2 regions of the Lysinibacillus sp. NPDC097195 genome follow, and region 2 is predicted to be linked to the other one. Evidence: riboswitches for the same ligand, from Rfam matches in the RefSeq annotation. Region 2 holds a riboswitch; the other holds the start of a gene.
The links. A riboswitch is a leader RNA that binds a small molecule or an ion and turns the genes downstream of it on or off. The one in region 2 is predicted to bind cobalamin.
Positions count from the first base shown of each region.

Region 1: linked by a shared signal. The riboswitch ahead of ACIQXI_RS05275 (ABC transporter substrate-binding protein) and the one ahead of ACIQXI_RS15635 (ABC transporter substrate-binding protein) in region 2 are both predicted to bind cobalamin.

Region 1 covers NZ_JBIWDP010000001.1:1,016,605-1,022,144, forward strand. The annotation lists gene ACIQXI_RS05270 (GTP-binding protein) at 1-1,217, opposite strand, end outside; cobalamin riboswitch at 1,399-1,583, shown strand; gene ACIQXI_RS05275 (ABC transporter substrate-binding protein) at 1,776-2,771, shown strand; gene ACIQXI_RS05280 (precorrin-3B methylase) at 2,820-3,491, shown strand; gene ACIQXI_RS05285 (hypothetical protein) at 3,579-3,827, shown strand; gene ACIQXI_RS05290 (MBL fold metallo-hydrolase) at 3,997-4,833, shown strand; gene ACIQXI_RS05295 (DUF2243 domain-containing protein) at 4,976-5,491, shown strand; partial or broken gene ACIQXI_RS05300 (cytochrome c oxidase assembly protein) at 5,481-5,540, shown strand, end outside.
Region 2 covers NZ_JBIWDP010000003.1:67,833-73,372, reverse strand. The annotation lists gene ACIQXI_RS15645 (YwiB family protein) at 1-193, shown strand, start outside; gene argS (arginine--tRNA ligase) at 193-1,860, shown strand; cobalamin riboswitch at 2,017-2,201, shown strand; gene ACIQXI_RS15635 (ABC transporter substrate-binding protein) at 2,389-3,357, shown strand; gene ACIQXI_RS15630 (FecCD family ABC transporter permease) at 3,378-4,355, shown strand; gene ACIQXI_RS15625 (adenosylcobinamide amidohydrolase) at 4,352-5,540, shown strand, end outside.

The DNA of each region.
Region 1 (5,540 bases), on a different contig from region 2:
TATAATATTTTAGGTTCACCAAAAGTAAGGGCAAAAGAAAAGCGATTTTTTAAAACTTCAGTTAATACTTCAAGTTGAATAACACCCATGATATGGACATGGATTTCTTGGAATCTTTCATGCCAAACAACGCGTAAGGAAGGCTCCTCTGCCTCAAGTAAACGGAATACTTGTAAAACTTCTTTTATATGCTGTTGTCCTTCATATTGTACTTTAGCTTGTAACGTAGGCACCAGCTCATACGGTTGAGAGGGTTGTGTAGCACCTAAAATATCGCCGATTTTTGCTAGACTTAGCCCTTTGACGGCAAATATTTCTCCCGCCTGAACTTTTTGTGTTGTTTCAAAACGGTGCCCATTATATAAACGAATTTCTGTTATTTTTTCTGTCACATCACCAAATGTGAAGTCTTGGCGAGTATGTAATGTTCCTTGCAAAGCTTTGATAAAAGTTAAGCGCTGTGTACCATCATGACGAATTTTAAAAACCTCACCTTGAAATGTTGCTTGTTTGTCAAAATGCACTTCTGTAAGAAGAGGAAGCTGTGAAAGAAACTCTTTTATTCCAACATCTTTTAATGCTGCACCAATAAAACATGGAAACGCTTGCTCTTGTTGTATCATCTTTTGCAACTTTGATAAGCACATTTGGCCGTCGATCGTTTCTGTTAAAAAGGCATCAAGAAGTTGTTCATCACGTTCGGCTAACCACTCTGCAATATGCCCATGAACTGAATCATTCGTAAGTGGAGCTTCTATTAGGAGAATATCGCTCGAACATTCTTTATGCAGTTGCTTCATAACAGCATCCACATCTGCACCTTCACGATCCATTTTATTAATAAAGAAAAACGTTGGGACGTGGTATTGGCGCAATAATTGCCAAACCGTTTCAGTATGGCCTTGTACACCCTCAACAGCACTGACGATAATAATGGCGTAGTCCATCACACGAATTGCCCGCTCCATCTCTGGTGAAAAATCGACGTGCCCAGGTGTATCAATTATTGTATATGTATCGTTGCCAATTTGCATCCGGCCTTGTTCAGCAAAGATCGTAATGCCGCGCGCTTGTTCAATCGCATGATTATCTAAAAAAGTATCTTGATGATCCACTCTTCCTCGTGTTTGAATACTATTAGTATGGAATAATAATTGCTCACAAAAGGTAGTCTTGCCTGCATCGACATGTGCGAGTACACCAATCGTTTTATACATAAAATAATCCTCATTTCTATTTTTCCTATAGACTTATTGTAACAGAAAGTAGGTAAAAACATTTCATGTCAAATAGTTGTTGTTTATGTTTAGATAGTGGTGGAAAATTCATAATTATTCATTTTAGATTTTATTTTGTCATTGAAAACAAAAATAACTTCTGCTAGGCTAATTTTAGAACTGCATACTTCTATATATTGGTGCAAATGGTTTTGCCATTTGCTTAAAAGGGAAATCGGTGTGAATCCGATGCTGTCCCGCAACTGTAAATGGGGAGTTTATACAATTGTCACTGTAGTGGAACTATGGGAAGACGTATAAATGTTGAACCTAAGCCAGGATACCTGCCAATATATTATATTTACTAACAACCACGAGGATGGGGATAGTGATTGGTTTTATAACCATTGTTTTTCACTATGCCGCCCTCTTGGAAACAAGGGGGTTTTTTCCGTTCTTTGTGCGAGGAGCTAGTCAAGCAAAAAACGTAAACTTAGTAGCACAGAAGTCTATTGATTTCTATCTATACAAATGAATTTAATTTAAAGGAGAACAAACATGATCAAAAGGAATGGCAAGTGGCTAGTTGTTGCAATGGCTTTATTATGTATTTTAGTGGCGTGTAGTGCGAAAGATGACGCACAGAATGCATCACAAAAAGAAAACATCGAACCAGCACAAACAGCATCAACTGAAGTAACGATTGAGAATAACGATACGACACAAGTGTATGCAGAAGCACCAAAAAAGGCGATAAGCTTAAATCAGCATGTCACAGAAATCATGTTGGCATTAGGCTTAGAGGATTCAATGGTCGGCACTGCTTATTTGGATGATCAAATTTACGAACCACTACAGGCAGCATACGATAAAGTACCAGTACTAGCTGAACAGTATCCAACAAAGGAACAAATAATTGATAGTGAAGCCGATTTTTTATACGCAGGCTGGAAAAGTGGCTTTAGTGAAAAAGGGGTGGGTACACCTGAAGAGCTTGAAGCACTTGGAATTCACACCTATTTACATACATCTTCAAGTATTACGAAACCAACGTTAGATGATATTTTTACGGATATTCGGAATATCGCAAAAATCTTCCGTGTGGATGAACGTGGGGAAGCATTGATTCAGCAGATGACAGCAGATGTCGATGCAGTCCGGGCAAAATTACCCCAAAGTGAACAAAATTTACGCGTCCTTGTCTATGACAGTGGCGATAAGGAAGTCTTTACAGCAGCACAAAATTTTATGAATGAACTTGTCACTGTGGCGGGTGGTACAAATATTTTTGGCGATATAGAATCAGGCTGGACTACGGTTTCAAAAGAAGCAACTGTTGAACGTAATCCTGAGGTCATTGTTGTGATTGATTATGGTTCACAAACAGCAGAAGATAAAATTCATTTCCTAAAAAATGATCCAGCATTAAAAGAAACAACTGCTGTGAAAAACGAACGCTTTGTTATTTTACCATTGTCAGCTGCGTCGGAAGGAGTTCGGGCTGCAGAGGCAATTGAAATATTAGCTAAAGGATTTTATCCTGAAAACTTTTAATAAACGAGCTAGCGAAATGCTAGCTCTTTTCCATAAGGAGCGTAGACAATGAATGCATTTCGTTCAAATATACCAGATTGTACATTTGAAAAACTCAATATGGATGGCGATTATACACGACTTGCCATAAGTCCAGGCATTATTAATAAACATTATACAGCGGCTCAACTTCAAAAGATTGCGGAGGTTATAGGCGACAATGGAGCAATGAAATATTCGGCATCCTATAGCATGTTGCTGTCCGTCCCTACACAAACGGTTCAGCACGTGATGTCGGAACTTGAAGAAGCGGGGTTATATATTGCCGAAGCAGGTTCTGTTGTTGCGATGAAAGCTTGTGATTTTTGTGATGGTGATAAAATGGAAGCAGCCAGCATAACAGAACAGTTATATCATCATTTCAAGGGACAAACTGTGCCATCAAGATTACGATTAAATATAAATGGTTGCGCATCTGCTTGCTACAATGCCGTCTATGATGATATAGGTCTTGTCTATCAACAGGATAGCTTTGATGTTTACTTAGGCGCTGTGCCAATGGGCGCTCAAGCTAAGCCAGGTATACTGTTTGCCAAAAGGATTTCAGTACAAAAAATTGAGGGTTTTCTTCAGCATATTATTACGCTCTATCAAAATCATGCACGTCCTAATGAACCTTTCCATAAATTTTATCGTAGAACAAAGTCGGCAGATTATTGGGAAACGATTAATGATAGGTAAACTTATATTTAGTGTTAGTTTGGCATTAGCCAATCTAACACTTTTTTTATTGGACATATATACCGGAAGCTTAGGCGAATAAAAAATATGTCATGGGCTCACGCTAAGCTGATTACATTTAAAGGGGATGAGGAAATGTTTAATCGTTTATCAGCACATAATGGTGTGTTTCGGTTGCCGCCAATTCAGCGCAAAAATAATAAAGAGTTAGATGTTGCGATTGCAGACCTCGAAGCAAGAGGATTTCGTTTAGTAAAACGTGGAATTCAAAAAGGTTTAAAACAAACGCCTTCTTACAATAAAGTCTGGGCGATAATGGAAAAGCTGATGACTTAACATTTTTCAGAAATGCAAAAAAGCTGCTTCGATTTCTCTCTGCAGCTCCATAAGTAGTGAAGCACTACGAAAATTTATTTTGGCTCTTTACTGTCTTTTTATACTTGTAATTTAACTGCTTCGAAGAGAAGATAAGTTTTGTTAAAAATTAGGAAAGAGGGCTTTTGCTTTGGAAAATAAATTAAACTACGGTGAAGATTACAAATATATTCCTGCAACTTCTGTGAGAAGTGGTGTTGGTATAGAAGTATTAGATGATCTCTACCAGTATACGGTTCAAATTGTCAATATAGTGCTATATGGTCGTCCACGTACACAGGATTTTGTGTTAATTGATGCTGGCATGCCAAAAAGTGCTGAGAACATTCTAGAAGTAGTTGAAAAACGCTTTGGTTCTAATTCTAAACCGAAGGCAATCATTTTAACTCACGGTCATTTTGATCATGTAGGGGGTATTATCGAATTAATAAAGCATTGGAATGTCCCTGTTTATGCACATAGTTTAGAACTACCGTATTTAACAGGAAAAGAGCATTATCCTGAACCCAATCCCGCTGTAAGCGCTGGGTTGATAGCCAAGATGTCCCCTTTTTTTCCACATGAAGCGATTAACTTAGGTGAAAATATTAATGAAATGCCAGCCGATGGTAGTGTTCCCTATATGCCTGGATTTCGCTGGATTCATACACCTGGTCATACACCTGGCCATATTTCTTTATTTAGAGAGGAAGACGGTACATTAATTGTTGGGGATGCTTTTGTTACAGTAAAACAAGAGTCACTTTATAAAGTATTAACCCAGCAAAAAGAGATAAGTGGTCCACCCCAATATTTTACGACCGATTGGTCAGCTGCCAAAGAATCTGTTGTCAAGTTAGCGGCATTGAAACCACAAGTAGTGATTACTGGTCATGGATTACCTATGGTTGGTGAAGAATTGACGGAAGCGCTGCACCTTTTAGTGAATGATTTTGATCGAATTGCAATACCTAATAAGATGAATTGAGTAAAGACCCTAGCGATTGATAATCCTAGGGCCTTTTCTATTATGTATTTTTACTATAGCAATGACGTATGGGTAGGCTCTGTCGATTAAATGAAGATGCAATAGGGAATAATAATGAAAACAAATAGAGGGTGATAAGACTGTGAAAACCCATCATGACAATAGTAAAAATAGAACAGGACTCAAAACGAAGCAGACGTATGCTAGTCGTAATTTTTGGTCTGGCTTTCTGTTTGGTATTGGTTTAGTTGCCTTTATTGATGAAACTTTTTTTCATCAACTTTTGCGATGGCATCATTTTTACGATAAATCGACAACTGATATAGGATTAATTTCGGATGGCTTATTTCATGCATTTAGTTGGTTTGCAACCATTGCAGGCTTATTTTTAGTGGCCGATTTGCGCCGTCGAAATGGCTATTGGCTCAAAAGATGGATAGCTGGTGTATTCATTGGAGCAGGAGGATTCCAATTGTATGACGGCATTATTCAACATAAACTAATGCGAATCCATCAGATAAGATATGTCGATAATGTCGTAACCTACGATGTAATTTGGAATATTATTGCTGCAATTATATTGATAGTAGGAATATATCTTGTTATCGTTACTAGAAACAAACATCAGAATGTTGGGGACACAGCTAATGAACGTTAATAATGAAGTTCATCATATGGCTGGGATTCAGCATGTGAGTCTAATAAAT
Region 2 (5,540 bases):
CAATATTTTTGAACAACAAATGGGCCATTATGAAAGTGAATTTGGTTCAATGCCACTTACTACTCAAACGAAAAAAATGCATTTTTCTAGACAAGGAATATGTGGAGATTTTCATGTGCAGTACGACTTACTAATGGGTGGACAAAACGTTGGCAATTATACATTAGACATTACATTTACGGAGGTACAATGATGAACGCAGTAGAACAAGTACAACAAGCCATTAAGACGGCAATTGCACAGGCTGTTGACAAAGCAGGCTTAGTCGAAGCTGGCACAGAGTTAACGATTCACCTTGAAACACCAAAGGACAAAGCAAATGGTGATTATGCAACAAATATTGCCATGCAATTAACGAAATTGGCGAAAAAGCCGCCACGTGCAATTGCAGAAGCCATTTTAGAAAATCTTGAAACGGCTGGTACGGATATCGAAAAAATCGACATCGCAGGTCCTGGTTTTATGAATATTACGGTTCGTAAAGATTTCTTAACAGGTGTTGTAACAGCTGTCCTTGAACAAGGTGCTGATTATGGTCGATCAAACGCTGGAGCTGGTGAAAAAGTGCAAGTTGAATTTGTATCAGCAAATCCAACTGGCGACCTTCACTTAGGTCATGCACGTGGAGCATCTGTAGGGGATTCATTGTGTAATGTTTTAGATATGGCAGGGTATGCTGTATCTCGTGAGTACTACATTAACGATGCAGGAAATCAAATTAATAACTTAGCATACTCACTTGAAGCACGCTATAAACAAGCATTAGGTCTTGCTGCTGATATGCCAGAGGATGGCTACCATGGTCAAGATATTATTGACATTGCTGGTAAATTAGCGAGCGAGCATGGTGATTCAATTTTATCTAAAGCGGATGAAGAACGTTTTGCATTTTTCCGTCAACATGGTCTTGCATTAGAATTAGATAAATTGAAAACAGATTTAGCAAACTTCCGCGTGAATTTTAATGTATGGTATTCTGAAACATCATTATATGAAAACGGCAAAATTGAAGTTGCATTAGATAAATTAAAAGCGAATGGTCATGTTTTTGAAGAAGATGGCGCTACATGGTTCCGTTCAACAACTTTCGGTGACGATAAAGACCGCGTATTAATTAAAAATGATGGCTCTTTCACATATTTAACACCTGATATTGCATACCATGAGGACAAAATTGTTCGTGGCTTTGATAAATTAATTAATATTTGGGGAGCTGACCACCACGGCTATATTCCACGTATGAAAGCGGCTATTCAAGCACTTGGCTATGACCGTGACACACTGGAAGTGGAAGTTATTCAAATGGTGCAACTATATAAAAACGGTGAGAAATTTAAAATGTCGAAACGTACAGGCAATGCCGTAACAATGCGTGAGCTTGTTGAAGAAGTTGGCCTAGATGCAGTACGTTACTTCTTTGTGAAAACAGCGGGTGACTCTCATATGGACTTTGATCTTGACCTTGCTGTATCGCAATCAAACGAAAACCCAGTGTACTATGCACAATATGCACATGCTCGTATTTCTTCAATTTTACGTTCTGCAACTGAACAAGGTTTTGCTGCTTCAACAGCGAACTTAAGTCTGTTAAGTGCTGAAAAAGAAATTGACCTATTGAAAAAAATTGGTGATTTCCCGAAAGTAGTGGCGGATGCAGCGAAATTCCGTACACCGCACCGTATCGCGAATTACATTCAAGAAACAGCAGCTGCATTCCACAGCTTCTATAATGCTGAAAAAGTGTTAGATGCATCAAATAAAGAGTTAACAGAAGCTCGTTTAGCTCTAATTACGGCTGTTCGTACAACAATTGCCAATGCACTACGTCTAATCGGCGTATCTGCACCGGAAAAAATGTAATAACAACTATAATGCCCCGACACAAATGCGTGTCGGGGATTTTTATGCTAGAGGGTACTACATAATTGTTTGAGTGCCAGGCACTACGCTGTCAATTTTCAGAATTGTTTGAGTGCCAGGCACTCTGCATAGGCTCTTTTTTCATGTATAATAAAATCAACTGAATAGTATAAAGGTTCTTTACGACAGTAAAGTGAAAAGGGAAATCGGTGTAATTCCGGTGCGGTCCCGCCACTGTAAGTGTTAGTTTTTTCAATTTGTGCCACTGAAATTTTTTTGGGAAGGCATGAAAAAGCATTTGGAGCACGAGCCAGGAGACCTGCCTTTATAGAACATTACATTGCAGCCTACGAGGATAGGATGGTGGTTTTTTTGTGCAAGCACCGCCTCTCGTTAAGCTGACGAGGGGTTTTTATGTTTTGGTAGGTTTTGTCGTTAAACAGTGTACATAGGTGATCTGTCGGATGATGAGTGACTTCATCAAGAAATGACTAAAGTTGAACAGTGCACGTATAAAGGAGGTTTACAATGAAAAAGTATTGGAAAATAGGTTTATCAGCATTTTTGGCACTGGGCTTACTTGCAGCATGTGGAGAACAATCGAAAAATGACCAAGAAGCTGCCTCACAAACGCAAGAGCAACAAGTAACAACACAACAAGAAGCAACGTTTCCATTGACAATAACAGATGCTACTGGCAAGGATATCGTACTAGAAGCACCACCTGAGCGAATGGTATCCCTTATTCCAAGTAACACAGAAATTTTATTTAGCCTTGGCTTAAATGATAAAATCGTTGGCGTTAATGATTACGATGATTATCCACCAGAGGTAGCCGACAAAGAAAAGGTCGGTAGTATGGACTTTAATATTGAACAAATTATTGCGTTACAACCAGATATCGTTTTTGCGCATGAATCAGGTATAGCTTCTTTAGAGGGAGCGATGGAGCAACTTGAAGCGGCGGGGGTAAAAGTATTCGTTGTAACAAATGCAAGTAATTTTAATGAAACCTATACGACGATGGAGCAATTAGGACGCGCCACTGGGAAGCTACCAGAAGCTCAAAAAATGATTGCGACTATGAAAGCTAAGGTGGAAGAAGTACAAGCGAAATTGCAAGACGTCAAGCCGAAAAAAGTATTTGTAGAAACATCAGACGAACCTGAAATTTACACCCCTGGTAAGGACACGTTTATGCAGGAGATGCTAGATATGATTCATGCTGAAAATATCGCAGCAGACACGGACGGCTGGTTCAAAATTGATGCAGAACAAATTATTACAAAAAATCCAGATGTTATCGTGGTTACATATAATTATGTGCCCGATATTTTAACGAAAATTCCTCAACGAGCAGGCTTTGAGACGATTACGGCAGTCAAAAATAGGGCCATTGTCCAAGTAGATGAAAATATGACAAGTCGACAAGGCCCGCGTTTAGCAGATGGACTTGAAGAATTAGCGAAAGCCATCTATCCTGAGGCTTTTGAGTGAATAAAACAGTTTTTGCCTATATGACAGCCATTACGCTACTTATTATTAGCATCTGGTGTGGCGTATCAATAGGCTCTGTTCATATTCCTTTAGAAGTAATTTGGAATAAGACAGCAGATGAAACAGCTGCCAATATTTTATGGAAAATTCGCTTGCCACGCGTATTGTTAGCAGGACTTGTCGGTGCTTCATTGGCAATTGCGGGTGCAGCATTCCAAGGATTATTAAAGAATCCTTTAGCAGATCCGTATACGCTAGGTGTTTCTTCAGGCGCTTCTGTTGGCGCTGTGGTGACATTGTTTTTCGGAATTTCGATTCCGGTTGTCGGTTTGTATGCATTACCGACGCTTAGTATGGTAGGGGCTGTACTTACTATGATTGCGGTCATGAGTTTTGCTCGCATAGTAGACCGTTCATTAAAAATGGAAACATTAATATTAACAGGGGTTATTTTTAGTTCCTTTTTAGGCTCGCTTATCTCATTAATGATTGCCTTATCAGGTGAGGAGCTTCGGCAAGTGATTGGCTGGTTATTAGGTTCAGTGTCGATGCGTGGCTGGCCGTATGTGCAAATGATTACCCCATTTGTAGTCATTGGCTCGGTTATTCTTTGGACACAAAGACGTGAGCTCAATGTACTGTTATATGGTGAGGAACGTGCGAAGCACTTAGGTGTTAATGTAAAGCGTAGTAAATATTTTATTTTAGTAGGGGGCTCCATGCTAACTGGGGCGGCAGTTGCGGTGTCCGGCACAATCGGCTTTGTCGGTTTAGTGGTGCCACATATGACCCGCATGATTTGGGGGTCAGATCATCGCCATCTATTACCGTTATCATTTTTAAATGGCGCAACATTGCTTATTATTTGCGATTTAGTGGCGCGTACAATTATTATCCCACGTGAACTACCGATAGGCGTTATTACTGCGTTTATTGGAGCACCCGTCTTTTCTTATATTTTCTATAAGCAACGTAGAAGCAAGGGGGTACGCGTATGATTATCGTTGAACACCTATCAGGTGGCTATGAGGACGTACCTATTGTTAAGGATGTTAGTTTTACGGTTGAAAAGGGAAAAATTCTTGGTATTCTAGGGCCGAATGGTAGTGGCAAATCAACGCTATTGAAAGTAATCAGCGGCATATTACCAGCAACAGCAGGTACCGTTTTAGTGGATGGCAAAAATATTAAAGCGTATAGTCCGCGTATGTTAGCTCAAAAAATGGCGGTATTGCCACAACTACATGCCAATGCCTTTTCAAATACTGTACGAGAGGCCGTATCACTCGGCCGTTACCCACATCAAACGGGCTTTTTTTCGCATTGGTCAGAGCGTGATGAGCAAGCGGTTCGATATGCGATGGAGCAAACAGGCATCACACGTTATGAGCATACTTCAATGGAATTTCTATCGGGCGGGGAGCAACAACGGGTTTTTGTTGCCCAAGCTTTGGCGCAAACAGCGGAAGTTTTATTGCTGGATGAGCCGACCAATCACTTAGATATTGCGCATCAGCGTCAAATTTTAGATATGGTGCGTAAAGAAGCGTTGGAATGTGGTTTAACTGTAATTATGGTGCTCCATGACATGAATCTAGCATCACTTTATTGCGATGAATTGTTATTAATGGACAAAGGCTGTGTGCGCGCTTTAGGTGCACCGCATAAAGTATTAATAGCCTCACAAATTGAGGAAGTATATCAGGCTAGAGTAACAACTTATGCTCATCCAGAAATACCTAAACCTCAAATTACGATGATGCCAGCAGCAAGTGACTATCAGCAACGCGCTATCGTAGAAAAGGAAGATTTTACGATAACGACGGATTATATCCAACTAAAATCAAATGTCCCTTTAAAAACAGTGTCATCAGCTGTCCACAATCCTGGAATAGGTTGGTATGATTGCTTTTTAAACCGCTCTGTAGCAGGTGATTATGTCGTGAGTGATGTGCAACAAGAAGTTATGGACTTTTTACAAAGAGAGCATTTTTCACCGACAAGCACAGTTGTAATGTTAACCGCTGTGCCGACACAACTTTATGCTCTGAATAAATATACCGCTTCTTTTGGTAGTGTAATCGTTGTAGTAACGGCCGGTGTTGGCAATGCAGTAGACGTTTCTCGTACACATGAGAGACAGGACACCCCATATATTGGTACTATCAATACATGGGTCATTA